2 regions of the Pseudomonas sp. NPDC089569 genome follow, and region 2 is predicted to be linked to the other one. Evidence: riboswitches for the same ligand, from Rfam matches in the RefSeq annotation. Region 2 holds a riboswitch; the other holds the start of a gene.
What was found. A riboswitch is a leader RNA that binds a small molecule or an ion and turns the genes downstream of it on or off. The one in region 2 is predicted to bind cobalamin.
Positions count from the first base shown of each region.

Region 1: it holds a riboswitch for cobalamin, as region 2 does, so the genes downstream of both, cobO (cob(I)yrinic acid a,c-diamide adenosyltransferase) here and ACQKP2_RS26700 (CbtB domain-containing protein) in region 2, are expected to answer to the same signal.

Region 1 covers NZ_JBNNVQ010000053.1:27,837-37,517, reverse strand. Annotated here, with positions in the region: gene ACQKP2_RS19830 (AI-2E family transporter) at 1-646, shown strand, start outside; gene hda (DnaA regulatory inactivator Hda) at 844-1,548, shown strand; gene ACQKP2_RS19820 (C40 family peptidase) at 1,774-2,418, shown strand; gene ACQKP2_RS19815 (C40 family peptidase) at 2,585-3,121, shown strand; gene ACQKP2_RS19810 (class I SAM-dependent methyltransferase) at 3,140-3,802, shown strand; gene ACQKP2_RS19805 (PQQ-dependent sugar dehydrogenase) at 3,717-5,204, opposite strand; gene ACQKP2_RS19800 (hypothetical protein) at 5,273-5,857, opposite strand; cobalamin riboswitch at 6,010-6,239, shown strand; gene cobO (cob(I)yrinic acid a,c-diamide adenosyltransferase) at 6,320-6,931, shown strand; gene ACQKP2_RS19790 (cobyrinate a,c-diamide synthase) at 6,942-8,324, shown strand; gene bluB (5,6-dimethylbenzimidazole synthase) at 8,321-8,971, shown strand; gene cbiB (adenosylcobinamide-phosphate synthase CbiB) at 8,968-9,681, shown strand, end outside.
Region 2 covers NZ_JBNNVQ010000103.1:5,129-14,809, forward strand. Annotated here, with positions in the region: gene cobM (precorrin-4 C(11)-methyltransferase) at 1-433, opposite strand, end outside; gene ACQKP2_RS26690 (cobalamin biosynthesis protein) at 517-930, opposite strand; gene ACQKP2_RS26695 (CbtA family protein) at 927-1,640, opposite strand; gene ACQKP2_RS26700 (CbtB domain-containing protein) at 1,652-1,846, opposite strand; cobalamin riboswitch at 1,969-2,194, opposite strand; cobalamin riboswitch at 2,371-2,582, shown strand; gene cobW (cobalamin biosynthesis protein CobW) at 2,681-3,748, shown strand; gene cobN (cobaltochelatase subunit CobN) at 3,752-7,594, shown strand; gene ACQKP2_RS26715 (ATP-binding protein) at 7,745-8,752, shown strand; gene ACQKP2_RS26720 (vWA domain-containing protein) at 8,734-9,417, shown strand; gene ACQKP2_RS26725 (NADH:flavin oxidoreductase/NADH oxidase family protein) at 9,554-9,681, opposite strand, start outside.

The sequences.
Region 1 (9,681 bases), on a different contig from region 2:
GGCGACGGCCTCGGGGCTGGCGTTGATCGGCTGGCTGGCCAACCTGGTGCTGATTCCGGTGGTGAGTTTCTACTTGCTGCGGGACTGGGACCTGATGATGGCCAGGATCCGCAGTCTGTTGCCCCGAGACCGGGAGGCGCGAGCGGTCCTGCTGGCCGGGGAATGTCATGAGGTGCTCGGAGCCTTCGTTCGCGGGCAACTGCTGGTGATGCTGGCGTTGGGGGTGATTTACGCCGCAGGCTTGATGCTGGTCGGGCTGGAGTTGGGGCTGTTGATCGGTCTGATTGCCGGTCTGGCGGCTATTGTTCCGTACATGGGCTTTGTCATCGGGATTGGCGCGGCCTTGATCGCCGGCCTGTTCCAGTTTGGCGGGGAGCTGTATCCCCTGGCGGGCATCGTCGCCGTGTTCATGGTTGGCCAGGCGCTGGAGGGCATGGTGCTGACGCCACTACTGGTAGGCGATCGCATCGGGCTGCACCCTGTGGCGGTGATCTTTGCAATCCTGGCCGGGGGCGAGCTGTTCGGCTTCACCGGCATTCTGCTGGCCCTGCCCGTGGCGGCGGTCATCATGGTGCTGGTGCGCCATGTGCATGATTTATATAAGGATTCAGATATTTATAGCGGCGCCGACGAGCCTGAGCGCTAAGTGACTTGGCGAACAGCCCGGCTCAGTGCCGGGTTGATGCCCGTGCCGCCAAAGAAACCGTCATGAATCCACAGTGCCAACGCAAACCTTTGATTTTGCTTGTGGTCTGTCGCATTGTGCGGTCGGCCTCACGGGTATAAACTTCGCACACTTTACACAGAGGCCACTAATGGTTCCCCGGGAACCGTTCAGTCAGCATGAAACCGATTCAGCTGCCCCTAGGTGTGCGTCTGCGTGATGACGCCACCTTTATCAACTATTACCCAGGCGCCAATGCCGCTGCACTCGGCTATGTCGAGCGGCTGTGCGAAGCCGACGCCGGCTGGACCGAAAGCCTGATTTACCTGTGGGGCAAGCATGGGGTAGGGCGCACGCATCTGTTGCAGGCCGCGTGCCTGCGTTTTGAGCAGTTGGGTGAGCCAGCGGTGTATCTGCCGCTCGCCGAGTTGATGGATCGCGGTGTTGAAATCCTCGACAACCTTGAACAGTACGAACTGGTCTGCCTGGATGATCTTCAGGCGGTTGCCGGCAAGGCGGACTGGGAAGAGGCGCTGTTTCACCTGTTCAATCGCCTGCGCGACAGTGGTCGGCGCCTGCTGATTGCTGCATCGACCTCCCCGCGTGAGTTGCCGGTGAAACTGGCAGACCTCAAGTCCCGCCTGACCCTGGCGCTGATTTTCCAGATGCGTCCACTCTCCGATGAAGACAAGCTGCGAGCCCTTCAATTGCGCGCATCCCGTCGAGGCCTGCACCTGACCGACGAAGTCGGGCATTTCATCCTGACCCGTGGCACCCGCAGCATGAGTGCGCTTTTCGATCTGCTTGAGCAACTCGATCAGGCGTCTCTTCAAGCTCAGCGCAAGCTGACCATCCCCTTCCTCAAGGAAACGCTGGGCTGGTAGAGCGGCCCTTTAAAATCGGGGTTTGTGGCGAAAATCGGCATATTTCAGACGCCAGAAAACCCGCGTTCCTGCGATAGCAGGTCGCGCAAGCGTTCAAAATGGGCTTAAGCGCTTAGATGTCAGCGAGAAACCGATAAGTCACAAAAAGTTCGATTGAATTTGCAAATGAGATCGATAGCGGGCATAGTCTCGGCTTCTTTACACCAATCAGCCACGGTCGTGCCCATGCTAAAGCGCTTTGCACCCCTCGTGCCCCTCGCACTCGTTACCCTGTTGTTCGGTTGCGCTGCCCACACTCCAGTGTCCCAGCAGCAACAACAGGCTCAGAATTCCGTCACTGCCCAATCTTCCGCTCGTTATCAGGAAGCACTTTTCCAGGAAGAGACGGCGACTGAAAAAGAACTCGCTGAATTTGCCGATGGCAAGTCCTATCAACTGCCGGCACTGGCCGACAGTATCCTCGAACGCGGCATGTCCCTGATCGGTACGCGCTACCGGTTCGGCGGTACCTCCGAAGCCGGTTTCGATTGCAGTGGCTTCATTGGTTACCTGTTCCGCGAAGAGGCGGGCATGAACCTGCCACGCTCGACCCGCGAAATGATCAACGTGGACGCACCGCTGGTTTCACGCAGCAAGCTTGAGCCGGGTGATCTGCTGTTTTTCGCGACCAACGGTCGTCGCGGTCGTGTCAGCCACGCCGGAATCTACCTGGGTGACAACCAGTTCATCCATTCCAGCAGCCGCCGCAGCGGCGGTGTGCGCATCGACAGCCTGGGCGACAGTTACTGGAGCAAAAGCTTCATCGAAGCCAAGCGCGCTCTGGCGATGGCCCCGGCTGCAACCCCGGCGATCATCACTGCTCGCAAGTAAGCGGACATTTTGTAAGGTGAACTTAAAGTCTTACTTGAAGTTTGCCTGATAAGAGCTAGAATTCTGATCTATCAATGATGGCAAACCGCCTGCGTCCTGCGCAGGCGGTTTTCTTTTCTGCGCCTTGTGCAGAAAAAAGCCGCAGCCAGATCAGGAAGCTCTGCATATGTCGACGTCGGCCCGCCTCGCAATCATGCTTTTCGCAGCGCTGCTCAGCGCTTGTGCCAGTCGCACACCGCCGCCAGCGCCGGTGGTTCGCGCGCCCATCGTTTTCGGTTCCTCCCAAGCCTTTTCGCCTGAAGCGGAAGACGTGTTGTTTCGCGCGTTGGGATTGGTGGGTACGCCTTATCGCTGGGGTGGCAACACGCCCGACTCCGGGTTCGATTGCAGTGGCCTGATCGGTTACGTATACCGTGATGTCGCCGGCATTTCCCTGCCGCGCACCACCCGCGAAATGATCACCATGCAGGCGGCCGATGTCGGCAAGGAAGGCCTGCAAACCGGTGATCTGGTCTTCTTCGCCACCAATGGCGGTTCTCAGGTCAGCCATGCCGGCATCTACGTCGGTGAAGGCCGCTTCGTCCATGCGCCTGCCACGGGTGGCACGGTCAAGCTCGACAGCCTGTCCAAGGCGTATTGGCAGAGGGCTTACCTGAGTGCCAAGCGGGTCCTGCAACCGGAACACCTGGCGCGCAATCAATAACAGCCAGAGGTTGATTCAATGACCGCTCGCACGCTCAATCTCGACGATTCGCTCTATCAGTACCTGCTCGACGTGTCCTTGCGTGAAACGCCGTTGCTCAAACGCTTGCGCGATGAAACCCAGGCATTGCCCATGGCGCGCTGGCAGGTGGCGCCGGAGCAGGGGCAGTTTCTTGCCTTGCTGGTGAAGTTGACAGGAGCCCGGCGTGTGCTGGAAATCGGCACCTTCACCGGTTATAGCACCCTGTGCATGGCGCAGGCTCTACCGGATGACGGTTCGTTGATCTGCTGCGACCTTCCCGGTGACTACAACGCCACTGCGCACCGTTACTGGCAGGAAGCAGGGCAGGCCGCACGCATCGATCTGCGTCTGGCGCCCGCGCTGCAAACCCTCGCCGAGCTTGAACGGCAAGGCCAGGACGGGTCGTTCGATCTGGTGTTTATCGATGCCGACAAGGCCAACTACCCGACTTACCTTGAACATGCGCTGCGACTGCTGCGCGTAGGGGGACTGGCAGTGTTCGATAACACGCTGTGGAGCGGTCGGGTGCTTGAAGACAATCCCGAGAGCCTGGACACCCGGGCCATTCAGGCGCTCAACAGGGATTTGAAGGATGACGCACGGGTGGATCTGTCGCTGTTGCCGCTGGGTGATGGGCTGACGCTCTGTCGCAAGCGCTAGCTTCGTTGTAGGAGCCAGGCTTGCCGGCGAAGGCGTTTTTACTGGCGCAACAGGACGCGAGGCCGCCTTCGCCGGCAAGCCTGGCTCCTACGGGTTCCGCCGACACGCGCCAGACTTTGTTCCCCACATCATCGGCCACCAGCAGGTCGCCCTGTCGATCGATCACCACGCCCACCGGCCGGCCCATGGCTTGTTCCTTGTCGTTGAGGAAACCGGTCAACACGTCCACCGGGGTCCCGACCGGTTTGCCATTGTTGAAGGGTACGAAAATCACTTTATAGCCACTGTGCGGCTTGCGGTTCCAGGAGCCGTGCTGGCCTATGAAGGCGCCTTCCTTGAACGCTGCCGGCAGCGTGTTGCCTTCGGCAAATGTCAGGCCCAGTGATGCGGTATGTGGGCCGACCGCGTAGTCCGGAGCAATCGCCTTGGCCACCAGTTCCGGGTTTTGCGGTTCCACGCGCAGGTCGATGTGCTGGCCGTAATAGCTGAATGGCCAGCCATAGAAAGCGCCGTCCTTGACCGAGGTGATGTAATCGGGCACCAGGTCACTGCCGATTTCATCCCGCTCGTTGACCGCGGTCCACAGTGCGCCAGTGCGCGGTTCCCAGGCCATGCCGTTGGGATTGCGCAAGCCCGAGGCGTAGATCCGGTGCTTGCCAGTGGCGCGATCCACCTCCCAGATAGCGGCGCGTCCTTGCTCCTGGTCCATGCCATGTTCGCCAACGTTGCTGTTTGAGCCGACCGTGACGTACAGCTTGCTGCCGTCCTTGCTGGCAATGACATTCTTGGTCCAGTGGTGATTCAGGGGGCCGTCCGGTAAATCGACCACTTTGATCGGTTGGGTTTTGATCGTCGTGTCGCCTTCTTCGTAGTGAAAGCGCAGCAGGCGATCGGTATCGGCAACGTACAGGTCATTGCCGATCAGGGTCATGCCGAAGGGGGAATTGAGATTTTCCAGGAAGACGCTGCGAGTTTCGGCGACACCGTCGTGGTCCTTGTCGCGCAAAAGCGTGATGCGATTCGGACTCGGCACGGTGGCTCCGGCGCGACCCATGACTTTTTTCATGACCCAGCCACGAATGCCCTTGCCGTCTTCGGGTTTGGGCGGGGCATTGGTTTCGGCGACCAGCACATCGCCGTTGGGCAGTACATAGAGCCAGCGCGGATGGTCGAGTCCTTCGGCAAATGCGGCCACTTGAGTGCCGGCGGCTGCTACGGGTTTTGCGCCGTCGGGCCAGCCGACGGCCGGTGCGATGTTCACCGTCGGGATCAGCGTTTTGTTCGGTTCCGGCAGTGTGGGTGACGGGCCGGTGCCGTCGGAGACTTGCAGGGTGGAAGTCTCGCCGCAGGCGGCGAGCCCTCCAGTGAGTGCCAGGGCTACAGCGAGTTGGAGCATGCGCATGGCGGATCTTCCCTATGGGGGCCTTGATCTATTGATAGAGAAGTCCGGGCTGCGGATGGTTCAACGCTTCAGCCGCGTGCCTCCTTGATCAGCAGGGCGATGCCGGGATGGTAATGGCCTGCCTCGGTGTGCAACTTGCGGTAGGCATAGGGGAAATACCAGGCCACGGCGCAGGTATGCTCCTTTTGCAGGTCGTCGACCATGTCCTGAAGCTCTTCCGGCGTCGCACCCTGCTGTGCTTTATGAGGTGCGACAAACAGGCAGCCGAGTTTCAGGTCGCTGGCATAACTAATGCGCCTGGCGTCGCTGGTGATGTCGTGCAGGGGCTGCGTCAGGTTCAGGTTGTTGACCCGTGGCCAGCGCTGGGTGGCCTGCAGCCAGGCACGTGTTTCGGGGGTGGCGATGAACAGGTCGGCGCGAGCGTTGCGCTCGCCTTCTTCGATTTGTTTGCGTGTGGGCGATTGTTGCAGGGTGACCATCTCGGCCATCCATGCGGCGGCCGAGAGCAGACCGAGGTTGGCTTTTTCATCGAGCCAGTAGGGTGTCTCGTTGTCACCGCGCACGGTGTTGTATCGATCGATGCAGTCGAACCAGCGCTCCAGCAGCGGGCGCAGGAATTCCAGCTTCGGATTGCTGATGATCATGCCTTGCATGTGGCTCACCCTTGTTTTTGTGTTGTGAGTTGTGGCTCTTTGATATCACTGCTGTGAGTGTGGCACAAGATTGACGTCATTTAATTGATCGGTGGTGGTTATTCGCTGGCTCACCCTGTCTTCAATTGACGCTCCCCCCCCCAACCCTCTAACCTTCGCGGCTTGTTTCAGGTGCTCTGTGGCTTCGGTCGACAGAGTGAAACAGGGAAGCCGGTGAGCGGTCGCTTCAATGCACGAAGGCCTGCAATTCCGGCGCTGCCCCCGCAACGGTAAATGAGAGTGGGCTGCGCAATGAGCCACTGTGTCGGCTGACATGGGAAGGCGCGCAGTCAGGCCAGCGCCGCTCATGAGCCCGGAGACCGGCCTGATCCATTCAAGCGGCATCACGGTGGGCGATGCCAGGCTTCTTGCCGTCTGTTCCTGTGCCCGCCCGCCGTTATCCAGCCTCAACGGAGAGCTCCCATGACTGATACCCCTGATCGTGACGAACGACACCTGGCGCGCATGCAGCGCAAAAAAGCCGTGATCGACGAACGCATCGCCAATTCCCCGAACGAATGCGGCTTGCTGCTGGTGCTCACCGGTAACGGCAAGGGCAAGAGCAGTTCGGCGTTCGGCATGCTTGCCCGGTCCATGGGCCATGGCATGCAATGTGGCGTGGTGCAGTTCATCAAGGGGCGCAACAGTACCGGCGAGGAGCTGTTTTTTCGACGCTTCCCCGAGCAGGTTCGCTTTCACGTGATGGGCGAGGGCTTCACCTGGGAAACCCAGGATCGCCAGCGCGATATCGCCGCCGCCGAAGCCGCCTGGGCGGTGTCCCGCGAACTGCTGCGCGATCCGTCCATTGGTCTGGTGGTGCTGGATGAATTGAACATCGCCCTCAAGCACGGCTACCTCGACCTCGACCAAGTGCTCAGCGATCTGCAGGCGCGCCCGCCGATGCAGCATGTGGTGGTGACCGGGCGCGGCGCCAAGCCGGAAATGATCGAAGTGGCCGACACCGTCACTGAGATGGGCATGATCAAACATGCCTTCCAGGCGGGTATCAAGGCACAAAAAGGCGTTGAACTGTGAGCGCCACTGTATGACCAGCAGCCGTCAATGTCCGGCGGTATTGATCGCCGCGCCGGCCTCAGGCCAGGGCAAGACCACCGTCACCGCAGCACTGGCCCGGTTGCATCGCAATCAGGGGCGAAAGGTGCGCGTGTTCAAGTGTGGGCCCGACTTTCTCGACCCGATGATTCTCGAGCGCGCCAGCGGTGCGCCGGTATATCAACTGGACATGTGGATGGTCGGCGAGCAGGAAAGCCGTCGCTTGTTGTGGGAAGCCGCCGGCGAAGCCGATCTGATCCTGATCGAAGGCGTGATGGGACTGTTCGACGGCACCCCGTCCAGCGCTGACCTGGCACGGCACTTCGGCGTACCGGTACTCGGCGTCATCGACGGCACGGCCATGGCCCAGACCTTTGGTGCATTGGCGCTGGGCCTGGCGCGCTATCAGCCTGACCTGCCATTTGCCGGCGTGTTGGCCAACCGCGTCGGCACCTTGCGACACGCGCAATTGCTCGAAGGCAGCCTGACCGAAGGCCTGCGCTGGTACGGCGCCTTGTCCCGGGAAACCGGGATCGAGTTGCCGAGTCGACACCTGGGCCTGGTGCAGGCCAGCGAGTTGAACGATCTCGATGTACGTCTCGATGCGGCGGCGGATGCCCTCGCTGCCAGTTGCGAAGTCGCGCTGCCACCGCCAGTGGCGTTCTGCGCACCGGATATGATCGCGGCCGAACCGTTGCTGGCTGGCGTGCGCATCGCCGTGGCGCGGGACGAGGCGTTTGCCTTTACCTATGGCGCGAGCCTGGATCTACTGCGGGCGATGGGCGCCGAACTACGGTTTTTCTCGCCGATCCGGGATGTTCGTTTGCCGGAAGCCGACAGCCTGTACCTGCCGGGTGGTTACCCGGAATTGCACCATGTGGCGCTGGCACAAAATACCTCGATGCTCAACGCAATTCGCGCACATCATGCGGCGGGCAAACCGCTGCTGGCTGAATGTGGCGGCATGCTGTATCTGCTTGATTCGCTGACCGATGTCGAAGGCACCCGAGCGGAGCTGGTTGGCTTGCTCAGTGGCGATGCAGTGATGCAAAAGCGTCTCGCCGCGCTGGCCTTGCAAGCGGTAGAACTGCCGGAAGGTTCGCTGCGTGGACACACCTATCATCACTCGCTGACCACCACCGGGCTTACGCCGATAGCCCGTGGCCTGAGTCCCAATGGCGGGCGCGGGGCGGAGGCGGTGTATCGAGAAGGGCGGATGACGGCCTCCTACGTACACTTCTACTTTCCGTCCAATCCATCGGCGATTGCCGCGTTGTTCGCGCCGGACCGTGAGGCCGCCTTCGCGAGCAGGCTCGCTCCCACAAAGGATCACCTAAACCCTGTGGGAGCTGGCTTGCCAGCGAAGAGGCCATGACGAACAACGCATTCTCCGAAGCCGAACGCGCGGCCATCTACCGAGCCATCGGCGAGCGCCGCGACATGCGCCATTTCAGCGGAGGCTCCGTCGACCCTGAACTGCTCCGGCGCCTGCTCGAAGCTGCGCATCAGGCACCCAGCGTCGGTTTGATGCAGCCCTGGCGCTTCATTCGCATCAGCGACCGAAGTTTACGCAGCAGGATCCAGGGGCTGGTGGAGGAAGAACGCATCCGCACGGCCCAGGCCTTGGGCGAGCGCACTGACGAATTCATGCAGCTCAAGGTCGAAGGCATCAACGACTGCGCCGAAGTGCTGGTGGCGGCGCTGATGGATGACCGCGAGCGGCATATCTTCGGCCGCCGCACATTGCCGGAAATGGACATGGCCTCGTTGTCCTGCGCGATCCAGAATCTGTGGCTGGCGTCCCGTGCCGAAGGGTTGGGCATGGGCTGGGTCTCGCTGTTCGAGCCGCAAGCTCTGGCGGACCTGCTGGGCCTACCGCCTGGCGCCAAGCCGTTGGCCATTTTGTGTCTGGGACCGGTCAAGGAATTTTATCCGGCGCCGATGCTGGTACTCGAAGGTTGGGCGCAGGCGCGTCCGCTCAGTGAACTGTTATACGAGAATTTTTGGGGAGTGCGTCCATGAGTGTGGCGTTGTTGAGTGTCGCCGCGGTCGCGCTGGATGCGCTGCTGGGCGAACCCAAGCGCTGGCATCCGTTGGTGGCGTTCGGGCGTTTTGCCGATCGTATCGAACAACGTTTCAACGGCGGTGGGCGTGGCTGGCGCAGCCATGGGGTTACCGCCTGGTTCATCGCGGTGGTGCCGCTGACTTTGCTGGCCACGGCGTTTTCCTGGGCGCCTTATGTTGGCTGGATCATCGAAATTCTCGCGCTCTATTGCGCCCTCGGCATGCGTAGCCTGGGTGAGCATGTCGCACCGGTGGCAAGCGCCTTGCGCAGTGACGATCTGGACGAGGCGCGCAGGCGAGTGGGTTATCTGGTCAGCCGTCAGACCAGCGAACTGGATGCTACCCAGGTCGCCCGCGCGGCTACCGAGTCGGTGTTGGAAAATGGCAGTGACGCGGTATTCGCTGCCTTGTTCTGGTTTGTCGTGGCCGGTGCACCCGGTGTTGTGCTCTACCGTTTGAGCAACACGCTGGATGCGATGTGGGGCTATCGCAATGAACGTTTCGAGCGTTTTGGCTGGGCAGCGGCCAGGATCGACGACGTGCTCAACTACATTCCAGCGAGGTTGGTGGCATTGACCTACGCATTGTTGGGTAAAACCCGCCTGGCCCTGAAGTGCTGGCGCCGCCAGGGGCCCGAATGGGATAGCCCCAATGCCGGCCCGGTGATG
Region 2 (9,681 bases):
GGGGCATTGCGGTTTTGTCGGCGTAGCGGGTGAGAATGACGCTCTGTGACACATCCGGCAACGTCAGTTCTGTCCCCAGCAGCGCGGCGCAGGCGGCGGTCGCGGTCACACCGGGAATGATTTCGAACGTGATACCCAGTTCGCGCAGGTAACGAATCTGTTCGCCGATGGCGCCATACAGGCTCGGATCGCCAGAGTGCACGCGTGCCACGTCCTGCCCCTTGGCATGGGCGGTCTTGATCAGTTCGATGATCTGTTCCAGGTGCAGCTCGGCGCTGTTGACCACCTGTTCGGCGCAATGGCCTTCCAGCACGGCGGCCGGTACCAGCGAGCCGGCATAGATGATCACCGGACAGCTGCGAATCAGCCGCTGGCCCTTGACGGTGATCAGGTCGGGATCGCCGGGACCTGCGCCAATGAAGTAGACGGTCATCGTCGGTTCCTGTTGCAAAGAAGTGGCGGGCAAGGCTTCAGATGAAGATTGCTCATGATCGAATGCGCCAATTATCGGGGATTTTACGCAGCACCCGCCAATGCCAGCGTGGCCTGGGCATATTTTTGTCGCGGGATCAGCAGTTTCGCCGGTGCATCGGCCAATTGTTCGGCCAGGGCCAGCGCAGCGCTCTCGGCTACGCCATAGCAACCGGTGCGCTCGAAGGCGATCTCTGAACGGTGACTGAGTTGCGATTGATACGCGGCCAATTGCTCGCTGCTGAAATACCTCATCGGCAAGCCGAGTTGCTCGGCCAGTTCGGCCAGGGCGGGTTCGTCGCGCTTGAGGTCGATGCTGGCCAACGCCTTGATCTCATGCAGGGCAATCCGGTGTGCCTGCAATGCCTGATCCAGCAGTGCCCTTAAGGTGGCGACGGGGCAGCCGCGCTGGCAGCCAAGGCCGACCACCAGGGTCGGCGCTGTGCCGGCATCCGTCATGCGTGGTATTGGCCATCGCCTTTGCGGCGGAACAGCCAGGCGCTGATCAGGCCCAGGGCCAGCCAGAACGCTACATTGGTCAGTTGCGAAGCGATTTTGAACTGGGCTTCCAGTGCTTCGGGGGCGAGCATCGAGTGCACTTCCGGTTGAGGCGCGCCGATGACATGGGGAACGGCAATGATGGCTGCGCCGAGCGCTTTCATCAGCCAGTGGCGGCTGAATACGATCAGGGCGATACCGACAGCCGTTGAAGCGGCCGTGCCGATCCACCAGATTTGTCGTTGCGCCAGATCGGCGGCAGCGGTGCCCGGCAATTCAGGCGGCAGGCCGAGGGTCGGCGCCAAAACGAAAGTCGCATAGCCGGCCAGGCCCCAGAGCAGACCCTGAGACGTTTTGGTTGGCGCACGCAGGGTGTAGAGACCGGCAAGCATCAGGGCGAAACCGACAGCGACCACCAGGTTGCCGCCCGTGGTGGACAGCACGCGCTGCCAACCGTCTTCTGGCTCCCAGGCTTCAGCGTCATGGCTATGAGCGGCAACAGCGCCTTCGCCGTGGGCGTGCTCGTGAACTTCAGCAGCGGCCGGTTCGGCCTTTTCGTAGGTCTCGGCCTGCAGAATCAGTGGCGAAACCCACAAGCTCTGCAGCAGGGTCAGCAGCAGGGCGGCCAACAGGCCGGTGAAACCTGCGGTTTGCGCAATACGCTTGATCATGTCGGCAGGTCTCAATGGCACGGAAACGCGGAGCTGTGGCGGGTATCGTGAGCGGCGTTGTGCACCGCTTCAATGTGCGAGAAACCGGCGAAATAGACCAGGCAGGCGCCGAGGATCGATGCGCAAATGGCAGCGGTCAGGCGTTGGCTCAGGGTGGAGGTGTTGGCTGCGGTGCTGCTGTGGCCGGTGCTGCTGATAATCGACATGGCGTTTCCCTCTGTTGTGTCAGCGGGGAATCGAAGGCGCATGCACAGACTGCGCCCGACCGGGCACGCAGAACGTCAAACAGCGCCCGCCCACCGCGGGTTTGTCATTGAGTGATTCAATTGCTCACTTTGTATTGCGGGCCGGTCTCCGGGCTCGCGAGGGGCAAGGGCTTTCGCCGTCGCCTGCAAGCATCACCTTCCCATGCCGCATCGGCACAGTGGATCTGACGCTTCGCTCGCTTACCGTTGCGGGGGCAGCACCGGACTGACATGGCTCTTGAGTAAAGCACATGATTCACCGGTTTCCCGTTTCACCCTGTGAAGGGCACCCGTAACAAGATGCGTAGGAGAGCATGGGCGAGGGCCGGGCGTCAATTGGCAAACGTTCTCAACTGTCGACCAGGGTGAATTTGTTCGCGGGCAAGCCTCGCTCCTACAGGTACATGCAATCCGTAGGAGCGAGGCTTGCCCGCGAAGGCGTCATGAAGGGCACCACAAGACATTGACCCGCCCCAATACGATGCGTAGCCTTGCGCTTTCGAGGTTCTTCGGCGTTTGTCGAAGCTAAGAAGGGAACGCGGTCGATGCCGCGGCTGCCCCCGCAACTGTGAACGGTTCAGTTTCTGCCATGCCACTGCATGCGCCAGCCATGGCGCGAGCGGGAAGGCGCAGTAACCGCCAGTCCGATGACTGGCCAGCCGTCAGCCAGGAGACCTGCCTCGAACAGATTCTCACTACAACCGGGCGGGGTGATCCGGTGGCGAACGCTTGCGGCACGTGTGTGCGTGGCCGCTTCTCGTCCCGCATGCCCGCCAACTTGCCAAGGGACACCCGATGAAAACACTGGCCAAACTCCCCGTCACCATCGTTACCGGCTTCCTCGGCTCGGGCAAAACCACCTTGCTGCGGCACATGCTCGACAACGCCCAGGGCCGCCGCATCGCGGTGATTGTCAACGAGTTCGGCGAGTTGGGCATCGACGGTGAAATCCTCAAGCAATGCGCCATCGGGTGCACCGAAGAAGAAGCCAGCGGCCGTGTTTATGAACTGGCCAACGGCTGCCTGTGCTGCACCGTTCAGGAGGAGTTCTTCCCGGTCATGCGCGAGCTGGTCGCCCGCCGTGGCGATCTTGATCACATTCTCATCGAAACCTCGGGCCTGGCGCTGCCCAAGCCGTTGGTACAAGCCTTCCAGTGGCCGGAAATCCGCAGTGCCTGCACCGTTGACGCCGTGATCACCGTGGTCGACAGCCCGGCGGTGGCCGCCGGTACGTTCGCCGCGTTCCCGGATCAGGTCGACGCCCAGCGCAAGCTCGATCCGAACCTGGACCACGAATCGCCGTTGCACGAATTGTTCGCTGACCAGTTGTCCAGCGCCGATCTGGTGATTCTCAACAAGGCCGATTTGATCAATCCGGAAGATCTGGCCCGTGTTCGCCTGGAAGTCGCCGAGGAATTGCCGCCGGCGGTGAAAGTCATTGAGGCCAGCAACGGTCGCCTGCCGCTGGACGTGCTGATCGGCCTTGGTGCCGGTTCCGAAGAGCACATTGACGGTCGCCACAGCCATCACGACCACCACCACGAAGGTGACGATCATGATGACCACGACCACGACGCCTTCGATTCCATTTCCATCGAGCTGCCGCAAGCCGACGAAAGCCTGCTGATGGATGCGCTGACGCAACTGGTGGTTCAGCACGGCATCCTGCGGGTCAAGGGGTTCGCCGCCGTTCCGAACAAACCGATGCGTCTGCTGATCCAGGGCGTGGGCACGCGTTTCGACAAGCACTTCGACCGCCAGTGGGGCGCCGATGAAGCGCGCACCACGCGGCTGGTACTGATCGGTCAGGCACTGGATGCAGCGTTGCTAGAAGCACAATTGCGCGCCGCGCTCAGCGTGTAAGCCATGCACCTGCTCAGGACCCAGCCCGGCGGTTTCGTGTCGGACGACAACATTGCCGACCTTGGCCAGACCCCCGCTGAGCTGGTGATCCTGTGCAGCGGCGACTCCAGCCTGGCGCTGCTCGCCGAAGCGGCGCAGCAGTTGCCCGACGACTACCCCAGCGTTCGGCTGGCCAATCCGATGCAGGTGCAGAACCACGCATCGGTCGATCTGTACGTCGAAGACGTGCTGCGACACGCCAAAGTCATTCTGATTTCCCTGCACGGCGGTATCGCTTATTGGCGATATGGCGTCGAGCGTCTGGTGGCATTGTCACAGCAGGGCGTAGAGCTGATTCTGGTGCCGGGCGATGACCGTCCGGACCCGGAACTCAGCGACCTGAGCACCGTTGCCGTGCCAGACCGCGAGCGGCTCTGGCACTTCTTGCGCCAGGGCGGCATGGCCAATGCACTCGACCTGTTTCGCTGCCTGGCCACCCGTTGGCTTGGGCGTGACTATGCCTGGTCGGAACCGCAGACCCTGCCGCGCACGGCGATTTATCACCCGCACAAGAGCACCGCGACCTTGCAGGATTGGCAAGCCGACTGGCAGGCCGATCAACCCGTGGCGGCGGTGTTGTTCTACCGCTCGCATTTGCAGGCGGCGAACACCGGATTCATCGATGTGTTTTGCCAGCGATTGCAACGCGCGGAGCTTAACCCGCTGCCGATTGCGCTGGCCAGCCTGAAAGAGCCAGGTTGCCTGTCGGTCATCGAGGATTGGCTCGATGAAGTCGAAGCAGGGGTCATTCTCAACACCACCGGATTCGCTCAGTCGAGCCCGGAGGCCCCGCACCTGCGACCGTTTCGCCGAGACATTCCGGTGATTCAGGCGATCTGCGCCCAGGACAACGAACCGGGCTGGCGCGCCAGCGAACAGGGGTTGGGACCGCGTGATCTGGCAATGCACATCGCCTTGCCTGAACTGGACGGACGCATCATCAGCCGGCCCATCAGCTTCAAGGATCTGGCGTGGCGCAGCGAGCGCAGCGAATGCGATGTGGTCTGCTACCGGCCGCAACCTGAACGCATGGATTTCGTGGCCGAACTGGCGCGTCGCTGGACCGATCTGGCGCGATTGCCCAACCTTGAAAAACGCGTGGCGCTGATTCTTGCCAACTACCCGACCCGCGATGGACGCATCGGCAATGGTGTCGGCCTCGACACGCCGGCGGCGGCCCTGAACATCCTGCGGGCGTTGCAGGCTGAAGGTTACCCCTTGCCGGCCGATCTGCCGGACAGCGGCACGGCACTGATCCGGCAATTGCTGGGCGGTGTCAGCAACGATCTCGACACCCTCGACCAGCGCCCGTGCCAGCAAAGCCTGGCCATGGACGATTACCTGACGATGTTCAACAGGCTGCCCGAGGCCAATCGCCAGGCGGTCCTGGAGCGCTGGGGCGCGCCCGAACGCGACCCGATGCACCGCAGCGGGCGGATGATGATCGCCGGGGTCCGTTTCGGCCTGACCTTCGTCGGCATTCAACCGGCGCGCGGCTATCAGGTGGACCCGAGCGCGGTGTACCACGACCCGGACCTGGTGCCGCCCCACGGTTACCTCGCGTTCTATTTCTGGTTGCGCAATACCTATGGCGCCCACGCGGTGATCCATGTCGGCAAGCACGGCAACCTGGAATGGCTGCCGGGCAAGGGCGTCGGGATGTCCGAAAACTGCTGGCCGGATGCGTTGCTGGGGCCATTGCCGAACATCTATCCATTCATCGTCAACGACCCGGGCGAGGGCGCGCAGGCCAAGCGCCGTACCCAGGCGGTGATCATCGACCACTTGATGCCGCCGCTGACCCGCGCCGAGACCTACGGTCCGTTGCGCAATCTGGAGCTGTTGGCCGACGAATACTACGAAGCGCAACTGCTCGATCCGCGCCGCGCCCGTGAGTTGCAACGCGACATTCTGCAACTGGTGCGCGACACGCATATCGACCGCGAACTGCAGCTGGAAGGGGCACTCGACGGCGAAGCCGATGCGGCGATCTGGCTGCCGCGCCTGGACACCTACCTGTGCGATTTGAAAGAGTCGCAGATCCGCGATGGCCTGCACGTGTTCGGCGAATCACCCGCCGGCCGCCTGCGCATCGATACCTTGCTCGCCTTGCTGCGCATTCCCAGGGGAGACGGTCGCGGTGCGCATTCGAGTGTGCTGCGCGCATTGGCCAAGGCGTTCGAGCTGGGTTTCGATCCGCTGGATTGCGCGTTGGCCGAACCCTGGACCGGGCCTCGGCCAGAAGCATTGTTGTCGATCAGCGATGAGCCCTGGCGGACCACGGGCGACACCCGCGAACGTCTTGAGCTGTTCGCTGCACAACTGATTTCTCAAGTATTGAATGCCCCCTGTGGGAGCGAGCCTGCTCGCGATGGAGTGTCAGCCACATCGATGTTTACTGACAGTCCATCGCGAGCGTGCTCGCTCCTACAGGGGGCGGATTGGGTTGAAGTGGACGCCATCATGGACGGCTTGCGCGAAGTGGTCGCGCCACGCCTGGATGCCTGCGGACCGGCGGAAATGCGTGGATTGCTCGATGCCCTGAGCGGTCGTTTCGTCCCGGCCGGCCCCAGCGGCGCCCCCAGTCGCGGGCGCCTGGATGTACTGCCCACCGGACGCAACTTCTACTCGGTGGACGTGCGCAACCTGCCGACCACCACCGCGTGGCGCATTGGTTTCCAGTCGGCCAACCTGATTCTTGAGCGCCACTTGCAGGATCACGGCGATCATTTGCGCCAGCTCGGCCTGTCGGTATGGGGTACGGCGACCATGCGCACCGGTGGCGACGACATTGCGCAGGCCATGGCACTGATGGGGGTGCGTCCGGTCTGGGCCACGGGCAGCCAACGGGTCGATGACTTTGAAATCCTGCCATTGAGCCTGCTCGACCGGCCAAGGGTGGACGTGACCTTGCGTGTCTCGGGATTCTTCCGCGATGCCTTCGCCAACCTGATCCGCCTGTTCGACGCTGCCGTGCAGGCGGTCGCCGCGCTGGACGAGCCGGACGATCTCAACCCGCTGGCGGCCAGGGTGCGGGAAGAGCGGGAGGCGTTGCTGCAATCGGGCCTTGATGAAGAGGCCGCACGGCGTCAGGCCGGTTGGCGTATTTTCGGCGCCAAGCCAGGCGCCTATGGTGCCGGCGTGCAGGGGGCTATCGACGGTCGCCTGTGGCAGACCCGCGAGGACCTGGCCGAGGTTTACCTGAACTGGGGCGGCTATGCTTACGGCGGCGCCGATGAGGGCACCGCGGCTCGCGAACAGTTCGCCCGGCGACTGAGTAAAGTGCAAGCGGTGCTGCAAAACCAGGACAATCGCGAGCACGACTTGCTCGATTCCAATGATTATTACCAGTTCCAGGGCGGCATGCTCGCCGCCGTGGAAAGCCTCAGTGGCGAAGCAGCGGCCAGTTATCACGGTGACCACAGTCAGCCGGATCTGCCGAAGATCCGCACCCTGAAAGAGGAACTGAACCGGGTCATTCGCTCCCGCGCGGCCAACCCGAAGTGGCTCGATGGGGTCAAGCGGCACGGCTATAAGGGTGCCTTCGAAATGGCCGCGACGGTCGACAACCTGTTTGCGTTCGATGCCACCACGCAGTTGATCGACGATCACCAATACGCGCTGCTGGCCGATGCCTATTTGCTGGATCCCGACACCCGGGATTTCGTGCGCGAGCATAACCCCCATGCCTTGCGCGACATGACCGAGCGGATGCTCGAGGCGCAACAACGGGGTCTGTGGAAAGAGCCGGGCGAATATCGCGAGGCGCTGGAAAATCTGTTGCTGGATATAGAAGAAGACAGCTAATGCTGTCCCTCCTGTAGGAGCGAGGCTTGCCCGCGAAGAGGCCATCACGCTCAACACAAATGTTGACTGACAGACCGTTATCGCGAGCAGGCTCGCTCCCACAGGAGTGAAGGTGTTTGTGAAATTACCGACCATGACCGAGATTGAACAATGAACGACACCCCGCATTTCCCGCTTTCGGCCGTGGTCGGCGCCGACGATTTGAAACTGGCGCTGTACCTGACCGCCATCGACCCGAAGATCGGCGGGGTGCTGATCGAAGGTCCGCGGGGCATGGCCAAGTCGACCCTGGCCCGCGGCCTGGCGGACTTACTCGCCGATGGCCCGTTCGTGACCTTGCCCCTGGGGGCCACGGAAGAGCGTCTGGTCGGCACCCTCGACCTGGACGCGGCCCTGAGTGAAGGGCGGGCGCAATTCTCCCCCGGCGTGCTGGCCAAAGCGGATGGCGGCGTGCTCTATGTCGATGAAGTCAATCTGCTGCCGGATCATCTGGTCGACCTGCTGCTCGACGTCGCTGCCAGCGGGACCAACCTGGTGGAGCGTGATGGCATTTCCCATCGGCATTCGGCGAAGTTCGTGCTGATCGGCACCATGAACCCGGAAGAGGGCGAACTGCGCCCGCAATTGCTCGATCGCTTTGGCCTGAACGTCGCACTCAGCGGCCAGATGGCGCCGGCCGAGCGTGGTCAGATCATCCGTCGACGCCTGGATTTCGACAGCGACCCGCAGGGCTTTTGCGCCGAGTGGGAGAGCCGGCAACAAGCGCTGCGCGAACGTTGCCAGCGGGCGCGCACGAACCTGGCGAGCATTGCCCTGGACGATACCGCGCTGGCGCAGATCACCGAGCGTTGCTTTGCCGCCGGCGTCGATGGCTTGCGCGCTGATTTGGTCTGGCTGCGCGCGGCAAGGGCCCACGCGGCCTGGCGTGCAGCGAGTGCCATCGCCGCTGAAGATATCGACGCGGTGGCCGAGTTTGCCTTGCGCCATCGTCGTCGCGACGATTCAGCCGCGCCCCCCCGACAATCCCGTGCGTCACAACCGCCTGTCAGTCAGAACGCCAGCCCCAGCGAAGGCCAGGGGCAGTGGGGGGAGTTACCCGCTCAGGCGCTGCCCACGGGTGCACGACGTGAAGTACCGAGCTGGCCAAAAAAGCCCTAGGCATTCGCCCTCGTTCCGACGCGGGGGCGAATGCCAGACCCCGTGCCGGACGACTGGATCATGGCAAGCAGGGCAAGCGCCAGGCCGCCCGCGACGGTTCGGTCAACTGGTCGGGCACGCTACTCAAGGGACGGCCACGTCGGCGCGAAGACCTGCTGTTTCACTTGCGCACACGTTCACTCCATGAACTCTGGCTGGTCATTGTGGACGCCTCGGCATCGACCCGCCGCCATCAGGCGTTGAGTGATGCCAAAGGGCTGCTGGCGCAACTGTTCGACGACGCCTACCGCCAGCGCGCGCGCCTGGCCTTGCTCACGGCCAGCGGTGCCGTGCCGAAGTGGCAGGTACAGGGGCTGAAGGCGTCCAGTGGCTTGCGCCACTGGCTCGAAGGGCTCGGTGCGGGCGGCGGGACACCGTTGCTGGCGGCGCTGGAGGAGGCCGGGCGCTGGTTGGCCGCGCGGCAAAAAAGCTTGCCGGCGGAGCAGCAACGGTTGTTGCTGGTCACCGATGGCCGCCTGAAAGACTGGCCGGCGCTGCCAGCGCTCGAATGTCCGGGGCTGCTGATCGACATCGAGCGTGGACCGATTCGGCTGGGGCGCGGCAGGGCGCTGGCGATGCAGTTGCAGTCGGAGTATCGGCATATCGATGAGCTGGTTCCGGGCTGAGCCGTAATGCTGTTCAGTTAAGGAAGTTGTAGGCGCGAGCATGCTCCGGGCGGTGTTTCGACGATGAACCTGAGAGCGACGCGCGGTGTCTGGTTTCCAGCGTTATCGTTGACGACCATCGCGAGCGCGCTCGCTCCTACAGAGAATCCATGGCTTGCCGGTACTGGCGAGTACGCCGGGCGATGAACAGTCGATCCAGTATCAACGCCCATACTGCCGACACCTCGGGCCGGGTCTTGCGTCCACGACTCAAGCGATGCAGTT